3 regions of the Actinopolymorpha sp. B9G3 genome follow, and region 2 is predicted to be linked to each of the others. Evidence: riboswitches for the same ligand, from Rfam matches in the RefSeq annotation. Region 2 holds a riboswitch; each other region holds the start of a gene.
The links. Region 2 has a riboswitch for cyclic di-AMP ahead of ABNF93_RS31370 (transglycosylase family protein). Riboswitches for the same ligand answer to the same signal wherever they lie in the genome.
Positions count from the first base shown of each region.

Region 1: linked by a shared signal. The riboswitch ahead of ABNF93_RS11200 (C40 family peptidase) and the one ahead of ABNF93_RS31370 (transglycosylase family protein) in region 2 are both predicted to bind cyclic di-AMP.
Region 3: linked by a shared signal. The riboswitch ahead of ABNF93_RS12365 (transglycosylase family protein) and the one ahead of ABNF93_RS31370 (transglycosylase family protein) in region 2 are both predicted to bind cyclic di-AMP.

Region 1 covers NZ_JBEEAB010000005.1:122,199-126,485, forward strand. The annotation lists gene ABNF93_RS11185 (phosphotransferase family protein) at 1-34, opposite strand, end outside; gene ABNF93_RS11190 (NYN domain-containing protein) at 133-1,458, shown strand; gene ABNF93_RS11195 (hypothetical protein) at 1,590-1,862, shown strand; cyclic di-AMP (ydaO/yuaA leader) riboswitch at 2,048-2,222, shown strand; gene ABNF93_RS11200 (C40 family peptidase) at 2,236-3,267, shown strand; gene ABNF93_RS11205 (gluzincin family metallopeptidase) at 3,361-4,287, shown strand, end outside.
Region 2 covers NZ_JBEEAB010000030.1:34,011-38,297, forward strand. The annotation lists gene ABNF93_RS31355 (GuaB1 family IMP dehydrogenase-related protein) at 1-106, opposite strand, end outside; gene ABNF93_RS31360 (tautomerase family protein) at 346-549, shown strand; gene ABNF93_RS31365 (hypothetical protein) at 661-1,098, opposite strand; cyclic di-AMP (ydaO/yuaA leader) riboswitch at 1,918-2,080, shown strand; gene ABNF93_RS31370 (transglycosylase family protein) at 2,088-3,305, shown strand; gene ABNF93_RS31375 (HdeD family acid-resistance protein) at 3,967-4,287, shown strand, end outside.
Region 3 covers NZ_JBEEAB010000005.1:389,044-393,330, reverse strand. The annotation lists gene ABNF93_RS12375 (metallophosphoesterase family protein) at 1-699, opposite strand, end outside; gene ABNF93_RS12370 (phosphatase domain-containing protein) at 848-1,393, shown strand; cyclic di-AMP (ydaO/yuaA leader) riboswitch at 1,556-1,719, shown strand; gene ABNF93_RS12365 (transglycosylase family protein) at 1,724-2,452, shown strand; gene ABNF93_RS12360 (LacI family DNA-binding transcriptional regulator) at 2,722-3,864, shown strand; gene ABNF93_RS12355 (ABC transporter substrate-binding protein) at 3,861-4,287, shown strand, end outside.

The DNA.
Region 1 (4,287 bases), on a different contig from region 2:
GTAGGCGCACGGGGTTCTGCTCCCCTGATCCCACCCCGGGCATTCTGCCTGGCCGATCTCGCCCTGGTGGAGGAGGCCGAAACCGCAGTGCGCTGGTCGGTGCTCTGTGGAACGCCAATTACGCTCGCAGCCGTGAGTACGGGACCAGCCGAGCCGGCAGGGTCGGGCGAAGGTGACCTGTCCCGGCCCTTGCCGGAACAGGTGCGCCAGCGCGTCGTCCTTCTCGCCTCCGACGCGCTCGGTGTGCTCCCCGCCGCTGCCGTACCTGCCTCGCTACGACCGTTCGCCCGCTTCAAGCCCGAACGCCGGGTCCGCCTGGCGGCGACACCGATCGCGGCCGCAGTCGATGCCGATCCGGCGTTCCGCGAACGTGTCGCCGCCCGCATCACCGAGGCTGTCCCGGACCTGGCGTCTGCGTTGCGCGAGGGACGCCGGCCCGGCGCCGTCGATCCGCTGGAGGCGGCCGCCGCGGCCTACCTGCTGCGCCCGGCCGGCTGGGCGGCGATCGTCGAGGAGGTCATCGACCATCTCGAACAGGAGAGCGCGACCCAGGCCGGGGAGCGGGAGGCCGGTCTTGCCGCCCGACTGCGCGACCAGCTCGCCGCGACACAGGCGAGTGCCCGCCAGGACCGGGAGCGCCTGCGGGCCGAGCTGGCGGCGCTGAAGGAGGAGAACACGACTCTGCGTCGTACGCTCCGGCACACCCGTGACCGGGTGAAGGAGGCCGAGGCGGAGGCGACGCGCAGCGCCGAACTCGCCGCGGAGGCGCGTGAACGGGCGACCGCGGACGTGGCGCGGATGGATGCGGAGGCCCGGCGGCTCCGGTCCCGGCTGGCGGAGGCGGAGTCGGCAGTCGAGTCGGCGCGGCGTACCAGCAGAGAGGATCGCGACCTGGCCGATGCTCGGCTCCGGCTGCTCCTCGACACCCTGGTCGACGCGGCGCAGGGGCTTCGCCGTGAGCTCGCCCTCCCACCACTGCGTTCCCGACCCGCCGACGCGGTGGCGGCCGCGACACCGGCGGCTGGCGGGCAGCTCGCGGGACCGGAGGACGTCGTACCACTCGAGTCGCTGCTGGCACTGCCTCAGGTGCACGTCATCGTCGACGGCTACAACGTGACCAAGACGGCCTGGCCGGCGCTGCCGCTCCAGACCCAGCGGACGAGGCTTCTCACGGCGCTCGGCGGCATCGTCGCCCAGACGGGTGCCGAGGTCACGTGCGTCTTCGACGGGGCGACGCTCGACACCCCACCTCAGCTGGCGGTGCCGCGCGGTGTGCGGGTGAGGTTCAGCCCGGCCGGGGTCACTGCCGATGACGTCATCCGTCAGCTCGCCGCCGCCGAGCCGGAAGGACGTCCCGTCGTCGTGGTGTCGAGTGACCGCGAGATCGCGGACGGCGTGCGGCGGAGCGGAGCCCGACCGGTGCGCGCCGACGCGTTGGTTCGTCTGCTCCAGCGGTGAGCCGGCGGTGAGCCGGCAGGACTGTCGGCGGGCGTGTCTAGCGTCGGTGTCATCGCGTGCGTGCCATGTCAGCGTGGCCGCTCACCAGGCATGACGGAGGACCGATGGACATCGACTGTGACCGTTGCACGATGCGAGGTCGAGGCTGCCACGACTGTGTGGTCACCGTGCTCCTCGGCGGCCCGCCGACCGAGACCGAGCGACCTCGCACGGGTACCGGCCTGCCTGACGGTGCGCTGTCGGTTGCCGGCCTGGCCGGTCTCGACGTGGGCCTGGCAGACGTCGACCTCGACGAAGCTGACCGGACGGCGTTGCGGGTGCTGGCCGATTCCGGCTTGGTGCCACCACTGCCGCGGAGCGCCACCATGGCCGTCACCGGTGATCGGGACCGTCGTCGCGCCTGACGGTGAGTGAGTGACAACATTATGCTGATCTTGTTACTCAATGTGATTGCCCTTACGCAGCGTGCTTCCGCGCGTCTTTTCTCATCCTGACAGCGACACGCCGCCGCGATTTGAAAGATCACGGACCGATCACTAAAGTCGCGCGCCAAGTGTCTGTCCGCTTTGAGCTGACCAGCCCGGTCGGCGCAGATGCTTCGCTTAGTCCCTGTTGGGCATGTATCTGACAGGGAACCGGGGACCCACCATGTACCCGGGGTGAATCGGAGTGCTCGGCCGCACACCAAGCAGCTGAGACCTTCGTAGGGCGACTTCCCGGCCCGAACCCGTCAGCTCACCCGGTAGGCGTCTGAGGAAGGAAGGGGCATCGCTTCTCGTGTCGAATCGCCGCAAGCGTCCCTCAGGGCGTGCGCTGCTCGCTCTCGGCACCGCCACCGCGGCCGTCATCGCGACGGTTCCCGGCTCCAGCTACGCCGAGCCTGCGCCCAGCATCAGCGAGGTCCGTGAGCAGGTCGCACAGCTGTACGAAGAAGCGGAGAAGGTCACCGAGGAGGCCAACGCGCTCGGCGACCAGATGAAGGTCATCGACCGTCGGGTCCGCGCGCTCAACGCCGATGTCTCCCGCCAGCAGAAGCGACTCAACGGACTTCGCGGCGACATCGGCCAGTTCGCCGCCGCCGAATACCGCACGGGTGGTCTCGACACCACCGTGCAACTTCTCGTGGCTGACGACCCCGACGAGTTCCTCGCCCAGATGAGCACCGCGAAGGCCTTCGCCGGCCAGCAGGGCGATCGGCTCCGCCAGCTCCAATCCGAGCAGAAGCGACTCGCCGAGCGGCAGGCGGCCCGGCAGGCCGAGCTCACCCGCTTCCGCGAAGCCAAGGAAGCAGCCAACTCCCGCCGCAAGATCGCCTCCAGCAAGGCAGCCAAGGCACAGTCCCTCCTCGACCGGCTCACCGCCGAGGAGCGCGAACGCCTCGCGGCCGCGGAGGAGCGCGAACGACTCGCCGACCGGTCCTCCCGAGGTGGCGACCGGATTCCCCCTCCGCCACCCGGTGGCACCCGCGGCGCCACCGCCCTCGCCTACGCCCGTCAGCAGGTCGGGGAAACCTACGTCTTCGGTGGCGACGGCCCCGACACCTGGGACTGCTCCGGGCTGACGATGGTCGCGTGGGAACAGGCCGGTGTCTCCCTCCCCCACTCGTCCCGGGAGCAATACGCCGTCTCGGCCAAGATTTCCCGTTCGGAGTTGCAGCCGGGCGATCTCGTCATCTACTACAGCGACATGCACCATGTGGCGATCTATGCCGGCGACGGCATGATTCTGCACGCGTCGAACCCCAGTGATGGCGTGAAGTACAGCGACATGGACGAAATGCCGTACGCCGGCGCGGTCCGGCCAGGTTAGTGACGGTCCGCACCACGTCGAACTCCGTCGACACGGCCTTGTGCCTGCCCATTCCCACGGAAGGGGTGGGGCCCAATTCCGTACGATGCGAGGGTGGCTGATGATCCTTCGCGGCACGCACGCAGGGTGGCCTCGACCCCTGGACGGGCCTTCGTCCAGTACTTCGTCGCTTTGGTTTGCGGCGGTCTGCTCGTGCTGGCTGTTTTTGTCACGGGCAGGTTTCTCCTCACCGGCGTCGCGATCCCGTCGGCAGCGACCGTTCGTTCGATCGAGGCGACACCCCGCGCGGAGGCCACCGACTCCGGTGTACCCACCGTTTCCAGTCGGGCCGGCAACCTCGCGGCCGCGAGGTACGACGTCGCCAGGGACCTGCTCCGCCGGCAGTCCGCCGCCTTGCGCAGCAGGGACAGGTCCGCCTATCTCGCCACGATCGACCCCCGCTCGCCCGACTACGCGAAGGTCGCGGCACGTACCTTCGACAATCTCGTCCGCATGGGTGCGAAGAACTTCCGGTTCGGCAGTCCCGCGGAGGATCCCGGTGCACTCACCCCCGAACGCCGGCGGGCGCTCGGGACGAGGGCGTGGGTCTCGGAGGTCGACACGACGTTCACCCTCACCGGTGCCGACCGCGAGCCGTGGACGTCGACGCTTCGCATGGTGTTCGTCGAACGGCAGGGGCGGACCTACGTCGCGGGTGACCGCGAGGGCGAGTCGTCGTCGGGTCCCACGCCGCTGTGGTTGACCGACAAGGTGACGGTCGTCCGTGGCGAGCACAGCCTGCTCATCGGCGTCGAGTCCAGGACCCGCCTCGAGCGCTACGCACGCACCGCTGACGAGGCCGTACCGCGAGTGACCAGGGTGTGGGGCGAGGACTGGGCACAGTACGTCGTCGTGATCGCACCCTCCACCCAGGTCCAGATGGAACGCGTCGTGGGCGTCGACGCGGAGAGCCAGGGCGCGGTCGCCGCCGTCACCACGTCCGTCGGTCGCACCTCGCCGACGGAGGCGTCGCACATCGTC
Region 2 (4,287 bases):
CCAGGTCGACGTCGAGCCGGGACGCGACCGCCGAGCGGTTGGGTACGAGGAACACATCCGAGTACGTGAGATCCTGCTCAGGAACCCGGTCATGGAGGAAGCGCATGTCCACCCCCTTGCGTCGTCGGCGGCTGGGGTGGCCCCCAGGTGATCGAGTGTGACCGTCGCCCTCAGCATGGTCCTCGACCACTTGCAGGCTACGACTGCTCCGCAACCCGCCGCGTGGGTGTCCCGTCCACCATGCTGCCAGTCCTACGCCGGTCCCGCGACCAGGAATGTCCCGGCTGCCCGGTTGGTTGCGTCATCGGCGAGAACCCGACCGAAGGTCCGATTCGAGGAGGCCCCATGCCGTACGTCAATGTCCGGATCACCCGCGACGGCGCCACCGCCGAGCAGAAGGCCGAGTTGATCAAGGGCGTGACCGACCTGCTCGTGCGGGTCCTCGACAAGGATCCGGCGCGGACCTTCGTCGTGATCGACGAGGTGGACACGGACAACTGGGGCGTCGGCGGGATCTCCGTCAGCGAGTTCCGCCGGAACAGCACCTGACGGTACGCACGACGCGATCCATCACCCGGTTCGACCACGGCATGGGCGCCGCTGCGACACGTGCCGCTGCGACAGGTGCCGCTGCGATCAGGACCCCGGCGACGCCGGAAGTCAGGCGCCCTTCGCCGTGTCGACGGCTTCGGCCACTTCGGCCACTTCAGCCACTTCGGCGTCTTCGGCCGTGAGCTGGAACACCCGGGACTTGGAGATCCCCAGGATGCGAGCGGCGTCGCGTCCCGGCATACCGACGCCACGCAGGAGCCTGGCGGCCCGACGCAGCGACAGCATGCGCGCGTGATGCGCTTCCTGCTCCTCGCGGGCGTGCGTGTCCGCGGCGTCCAGGGCGTCGGCCACCTCATCCGGGAGCAACCAGTCGACCCGCATGTCGACCGCTGAAGCATCCCCCCCGGATGCTTCAGCGATCAGGCGGGCGGCGACGGAGGTCACCTCGTCCCATGACTTCGCGGCCGCCGCTCCCACACCGTCGACACGGATCACCCAGGCGCTGGCGTCCGGCATGTACTCGGCCGACACGTCGAACGTGGCCACGGCCAACCCCCCTTTTGCTCTCCCGTGCAGGGGCCCGCCCCCCGTAAGCGGGCCCCGCTGGCGACGCACGCTGGTCCCGCACCGTTCCCGCCGGCAGATCCCCCTGGATGTGAACCGGTTGCACGACCAACTGGACGAGAGGAAATTATCTTCCTCGCCGACTGGCGTCCAGCGGCCTGGACGTCAGGCGAGCAATCCCATTGCCCTCTCGTTGACCAGAGATTTGGCCGAAACCGCAAATCCTTCGAGCGCCGCGACCGGAAGGACTTCCAGAGGGGTCTTCAAACGGGTGACATGTCCGGTAAGAGGGAAAATCTTCCGAAGAACACGAAATGACAACGATTGGCGATGCGGGTGCCACCTTGAAGAGACCCCGGTGGGCTGCGGTCGCCAGGACGAGCGGCAAGTTGGCGAGCGCGCCCCACTCCCACCTCGGGCCCAAATGTGATCTGCATCACATGGCAGGTTCCACCGCTATCGATCATAGTAGGCGGCGGAATCCGCGAAGTCAGCCGTCGGTAGGGAGCCACAAATCGGGCTATTTCTTGCTATGAGGGATTCGTTCAATCCCCAACGGGCCTGAGGTCAAGAAGGTCTTTCTCGCAGAACGTACGCGGCAATGCGCCTAACGTGCGTCGCCATCATCGCCACGGGATGCCGGACACGCGCGGGCCGGAATTCTGGCGTACTACGACGCGCGATCGTAGCTGATGGTGACGAGGTCACTGGATAGGAACAAAGATCCTCTGTTAGGACTATCTCACCATCGATCGTGCCTATCCGGGCGCGTGACGACCCGCTTCGCCGAGCTCCGCCCAGTGGTGTCGTGTCCCCATCTCGGTTTGGGCGGAGACGGAGGACCCAACGTGAGTGGAACCCCATCGCTGGTGGGGTTCTGGGGTTAAGCCGCCGTCACAGGCAGGCCGGGCATTCCTCTCGCCCGAACCCGACAGCTAACTCCGCGGGCGACGAGAGGGAACGGATCCTGCATGCCCTATAAGGCAAAACACCGCGGCACCACCCGGCGCCGAAAAGTGGCGAAGAAAGTCACCAGGACAGCCGCACTCACCGGCGTCGCCGCGGCGGTACCCATGGTCGGTTTCGCGGCACCTGCGCACGCCGCCACGGCCGACACCTGGAATCGCCTCGCGCAGTGCGAGAGTAGCGGCGACTGGAGCATCAACACCGGCAACGGCTATTACGGCGGCCTGCAGTTCGCCGGTCCCACCTGGCGTGAGTTCGGCGGCACGAAATATGCGTCCCGCGCAGACCTCGCGACCAGGGCCGAACAGATTGCCATCGCCGAGAAGGTTCTCGACGTCCAGGGCTGGAACGCCTGGCCCGCCTGCTCCCGCAAGCTCGGCCTCGACGAGGGCGACAAGGCAGGGAGCGCGGGGAGTCCCTCCAGCACCAAGACCACCAAACAGCAGCGAGCCCGGGACAGCGCGAGCGCGCGCGCCGCCAGGTCCGCCCGCGCCGCTCGGTCGGCGCCGAAGTCGGCACCGGCGCGCAAGCCGGCAGCGGGCACTTATGTGGTCCGGCCGGGCGACACCCTCTCCGGCATCGCCCGGGCGAACCGGGTGCCGGGCGGCTGGAGTGCGCTGTGGAAGATCAACCGTGGTGTGATCGGATCGAACCCGGACCTGATCCTCCCCGACGCCCGGCTGCGTCTCGTGGGCAAGGCCAGCCCGGCGAACGATCGCGCTCCCAGCAAGAAGAGCTCGGCGCGTGACGCGGGCGCCCAACGGTCGTCGCGGTCCTCTGACCGGTCGTCGGACCAGCAGGCCGCAAAGCCGGCAGCCAAGGGTTGGGTCCTGCCACTCACGTCGTACCGCCTGACCGCGCGGTTCGGGCAGAGCGGGAGCAACTGGTCGTCATCGCACCACGGGCTCGACTTCGGCGCCAGCAGTGGTTCGCCGATCCGCGCCGTCGGAGCAGGTCGGATCGTCAGCGCGGGATGGGACGGCGCCTACGGCAACCGGATCAAGGTCCGGCACGCCGACGGCACCGTCACCCTGTACGCGCACATGTCCCGCCTGGCACGGACCTCGGGCGAGGTCGGCGCCGGGACCGTGATCGGTTACGTCGGCGCCACCGGCAACGCGACTGGTCCGCACCTGCACCTCGAGGTCCGGCCCAACGGGGGCGGTCTGAACACCGCGATCGACCCGTACGCCTGGCTCGAGAGCAAGGGCCTGCGCCCCTGAGTCGAGGAGTTCCTCCCCCGTGGCAATTCGCCTCACGGGGGAGGAATTCCGCATGAGGCCTTATGTCGGTGTCGCTCGGGTCATCAGACCACGAATTTCTGCCAGACGGCACTCGAAACTTGCCGAACTGCTGCGTAACGTGGCGCTTGGAATGACGGAGGCGCAGGTTTCCGGCGAAGACTTCACGTGAGATTCTCCGTTGACGTCGGCGCCCGCCCGTTCGTCGTCACCGACAACACCAGAAGTCCAACGCAGCAAGGACAATTGCGTCGCAGACGCTCGACTTCCACAAGGGCGTGGCGACCCGAGAGATCCCCTTTGTGGATGGTGCTGGCGGGAGATCTCGCTGACCACCGGACAGGAAACTCAGCCAGACCCCTCACCGCCGATTTCGACTCCGCACAAAGGGGGCGAAGGGGCGAGAGCAATGACAACGGATCCGCATGATCCCAGAAGGGATCAAGCACCTGGGACACGGGAGACCGAAACTGCCCAGGCTCCGGGAGTACCAGCCCAGGCAAAGCCTTCGGAGGAGACGTCGGAGCGTTCGTATGGCCGGACGACCGAACGGCCGGCCGAGCGCACCGAGCGGAGGACCGAACGGCCGGCGGGCGAGCGCGGAGAAGGGAAGGCCGGCGCTCTCGCGAAGATGCGCTCGTGGATGCCGCTCTTCGCACTCGGGTGCGTCAGTCTGATCGTGGGCATCATCGCGCTGGCATGGCCGGGCATCTCCCTCACCGCCGCGGCTGTCCTCTTCGCGATCCAGGTCCTGGTGTACGGCGTCTTCTGCTTCGCACGGGCGGCAGCCGGGGAATCGGACCGTGCCGGACCGGTCGTGATGGGATTCCTCGGGACCTTCGCGCTCATCGTCGGCGTTCTCGCGTTGCGCGATGGCGGGGCTTCGGTCGCCACCCTGGCCACGTTGTTCGGGGTGTTCTGGTTCGCCGCTGGAGCACTCGCCGTGCTGGCGACGCTCTTCGGT
Region 3 (4,287 bases), on a different contig from region 2:
GGTGCCGGAGTACCAGATCCGCCCCGTCTCCCCGACCGACGTGAGCGAGTGCCGGTCCCCGAGCGCGACGTAGTGCAGCCGACCCTCCTCGATCGCCTGCTGCAGCGGTTCCAACCGGATCAGGGCCGGGTCACCCGAGCTGGCCGCGAGCGACTCGACCTGGCCGTGACCGACGAGAATCCGCACGGCGCCGGCGTCCGGAACCTCCGCCCACCCCTCCACCGCGCCCAGCGGATCGCTCACCGACCGGCGCGTACGCCAGGGAACACCGACCACCTCGACACCGGCGACCGGCCGGCGGGGTGTGGAGTCGGTGAGGATCTCGACCTGGCTGGGAAGGTGCGCCGCCAGCATCGGGCTGGACCAGACCGTGCCGGGCTCGAGGGAGTCATGGTTGCCCGGCACCATCAGCACCGGACACGCGATGGCGCGAAGGGCGTCACAGGCGCGCGAGACCACCTGCCGGTCGACCTGGTTGGCGTCGAAGACGTCGCCGGCCACCACCACGAATGCGGCCTTGTGCTCGCGCGCCACGGCACCGATCCGCTCGATGGCGTCGATGCGGGCCTGGCTGTAGCGCGCGCCGGCCTCGGGACCGAGAAACCGCCGCATCATGCCGAGCTGCCAGTCGCTGGTGTGCACGAAGGTGACAGGCGTGCCCTGCGGGCCGGGACGAGTCATCGCAGAGGTGATCGCCATGATGTACCGCACGCTAGCGGGGACCGCCGACGATGCGCGCGCCGCCACGCCCGCAACCGGCGGCACGAGCGGCTCCGAACTCCCGAGCGCCAGCCCAAGGGGTCAGCGCGGGTACGAAGCGGCTGGCCGACCTGGAAGGCTTCTCCGCATGCCGGACCAGCAGCCCACTCCGCCGGACGTGCCTCCCGCCTCCGGACGTGCGTACGCCGTCGTCGACATCGACGGTGTCCTGGCCGATGTCCGACATCGGCTACGGCATGTGGAACGACGGCCGAAGGACTGGGACGCGTTCTTCGCTGCCGCGGCCGGCGACCCGCCGTTCGCCGAGGGTCTTGCCGTCGCCCGGAGGCTCGCCTCCGAGCACGAGGTGGTCTACCTGTCCGGCCGTCCCGAACGGCTCCGGCATACGACCGAACGGTGGCTGGCCAGGCACGACGCACCGTCGGGGCCCCTCCACCTGCGCCGTGACGGGGACCGCCGCCCGGCCCGACAGGTCAAGCTCGGAGTGGTCCGCCGGCTCGCCGCGGCCGCTCCCGTGGCTGTCGTCGTCGACGACGACCCGGAGGTGTGCGCCGCGGTGAAGGCCGCAGGATTCTCCGTCTTCCAGGCGAGCTGGGCATTTGTCGACGGAACGGATGACAACGGTGCGAAACGGACTTTGCGTGAGGCCCAGGAGGGCGACGGACGAACCTGACGCACAGCCCGGATCGCCCGATTTTCCATGGGTTTCGGTGGTAATGACCGCGCCAATAGTCCGCGATCGGTGATTGTTAACGAATTGGCCACACCGTTAGAGTCTGTCCGGTCGCGCCGCGCCAGGCGCGATTACGACCCGCTTCGCCGAGCTCCGCCCAGCGGTGTCGTAAGGCCGATTTCCATCGAGAGGGCGGAGTCGGAGGAACCAACGACGGACCCGCGCAGGCTACGAGGGTCCTTGGGGTGAAGCCGCTTTCGTGCGGCCGGGCATTCCTCTCGCCCGAACCCGACAGCTCACTCCGCAGGCGACGAGAGGGAGCACTCCAGCATGCCCAAGAACGCACGACATCGCGGCGCGAGCCGACCCAGCAGGACCGCAAAGAAGGTGACGAAGACCGCCGCGCTCACCGGTGTGGCGGCCGCCGTGCCCGTCGTCGGATTCACCGGCCTGGCTCAGGCCGCGACGACCGACACCTGGGATCGTCTCGCTCAGTGCGAGAGCAGCGGTGACTGGCAGATCAACACCGGCAACGGCTACTACGGCGGCCTGCAGTTCGCCCAGACGACCTGGGAGGAGTTCGGCGGTACGACCTACGCCGAACGTGCGGACCTCGCCACCAAGGCGGAGCAGATCGAGATCGCGGAGAAGGTGCTGGACGTTCAGGGGTGGAACGCCTGGCCCGCCTGCTCGGCCGAACTCGGTCTCGATGAGAGCGACAAGGCCGGCGACTCGACCACCTCGACGGACACCAGCGAGGACACCGCCAGCCAGGACACCACCAGCGACGACTCCGCTGACCAGGATGCCGCTCGCGACGAGGCGGCTGACCGGACAACCCGCAGCGGGGAGCGCACCGCGGTCTCGGAGGGCACGACCGCGACCAAGCCTTCCGAGCGGGAGACCTACACGATCCGTACCGGCGACACGCTCTGGGACATCGCGATCTCCCACGACGTCGACGGCGGATGGCCGTCGCTGTGGTCGCTCAACCGGGACTCCCTCTCGAGCGGCGACCCGGACCTCATCTTCCCCGAGGAGAAGGTTCGGCTGCGTTGATCCGGCGCCGCTAGCGGCCCCACAGACCGAGCGCCCCGCCTGTCCCCCCGCAGGTGGGGCGCTCGCCTTTCCTGGCCAAGGTTCCCGGCCCCGGGACGGGCACAGGTCGGTCGAGGTCCACCCCGGCCGGCCAGCAGCCAGCTCCCCCTCGACAACTGACCCTTCGCCGACGACAGACGCACGCCCTTGACAACTGGTTCCTGAACCGGTTTAGATCTGAACCGGTTTTGTGAACGACAGATGTCCGGATCCTCACCTCGGGATGTGTGATGGCCAAGCGGCGCCCCACGATCGCGGACGTGGCGCGCCGTGCCGGCGTCTCCAAGGGGGCCGTGTCGTTCGCTCTCAACGACCGGCCCGGCGTCGCCGAAGCCACCCGCGTACGTATTCTCGAAGCAGCTGACGCGCTGGGGTGGCGACCGAGCCAGCGGGCGCGGTCGCTCTCGGTCTCCCGGGCGTTCGCTCTGGGGTTGGTCATCGCACGGGAGCCGGCACTTCTCGGGTCCGACCCGTTCTTCCCCGCGTTCATCGCCGGCGTCGAGACGGTGCTCGCCGGTCAGGGCCAGGCGCTCGTCCTGCAGGTGGTCGGTGCCGGCCCACCGGAGGAGGAGGGCTACCGGCGCCTCGCGCAGGACGCCCGGGTGGACGGCGTGTTCCTCATCGACCTCCGTCGGGGTGATCCGCGGATCGCGCTGGTGGAGGACCTCGGTCTGCCCGCCGTGACGCTCAACCGCCCGGACACCCCGTCCTCGTTTCCAGCAGTGTGTCTCGACGACCGGCCGGGCATCACCGCGGTGGTCGACCACCTCGCCGGGCTCGGTCACACCAGGATCGCGCACGTCGCCGGTCCGGATGACTTCCTGCATGGGCACGGACGCCGGCAGGCGTTCGTCGACGCGCTCGAGACCCACGGTCTGCCGGAGGCTCCGATCGAGGTCGGCGACTTCACCGCCGCCGGCGGTACCGCCGCCACCCGCCGCCTGCTGGAACTCCCAGACCCACCTACGGCGATCGTGTACGCCAACGACCTGATGGCCATCGCCGGCATCAGCGCGGCCCATGGCCTCGGCCGCACCGTGCCGGACGACCTGTCGGTCACGGGCTACGACGACACCGAGTTGTCCGCCCACATCCACCCGTCCCTCACGACCGTACGTACGGACGTCTTCGGCTGGGGCCAGGTCGCGGCCCGCACCCTGCTCGCCCTCGTCGACGGCGAGCCCGCGAGCGACGTCGCGCTCGACCCGGCCGAACTCGTCGTACGGAACTCGACCGCACAGTGCCGATCAGCAGGCAGACCATCAACGGGCAGCCGATCAGCAGGCAGACCATCAACGGGCAGCCGATCAACGGGCAGACCATCAACGGGGAATCCACCAGCGGAGCACAGCTCTACTCCGGAGGACTCATGAAGCGCACCACCCTCGCCACGACATCCGCCGCAGCGCTCGCCGCGACCCTGCTGGCGGCCACCGCCTGCGGTGGCGGCGACACGACGAACTCGGACGCGGCCACCGCCCGCGGACCGATAAAGGTCTGGTACTCCAACAACGAACAGGAAGTCGCCTGGGGCAAGCAGATGGTTGCGGCCTGGAACTCCGCCCATCCGAAGGAGAAGGTCACCGCGCAGCAGATCCCGGAGGGCAAGAGCTCGGAAGAAGTGATCGGTGCCGCGATCACCGCGGGCAACTCACCCTGCCTGATCTTCAACACCGCGCCCGCCGCCGTGCCGCAGTTCCAGAAGCAGGGCGGCCTGGTGCCGCTCGACGACTTCGACGGGGCGACGGACTACATCGAGGAGCGCACCGGCGACCGTGCCGAGCAGTACCGCTCCC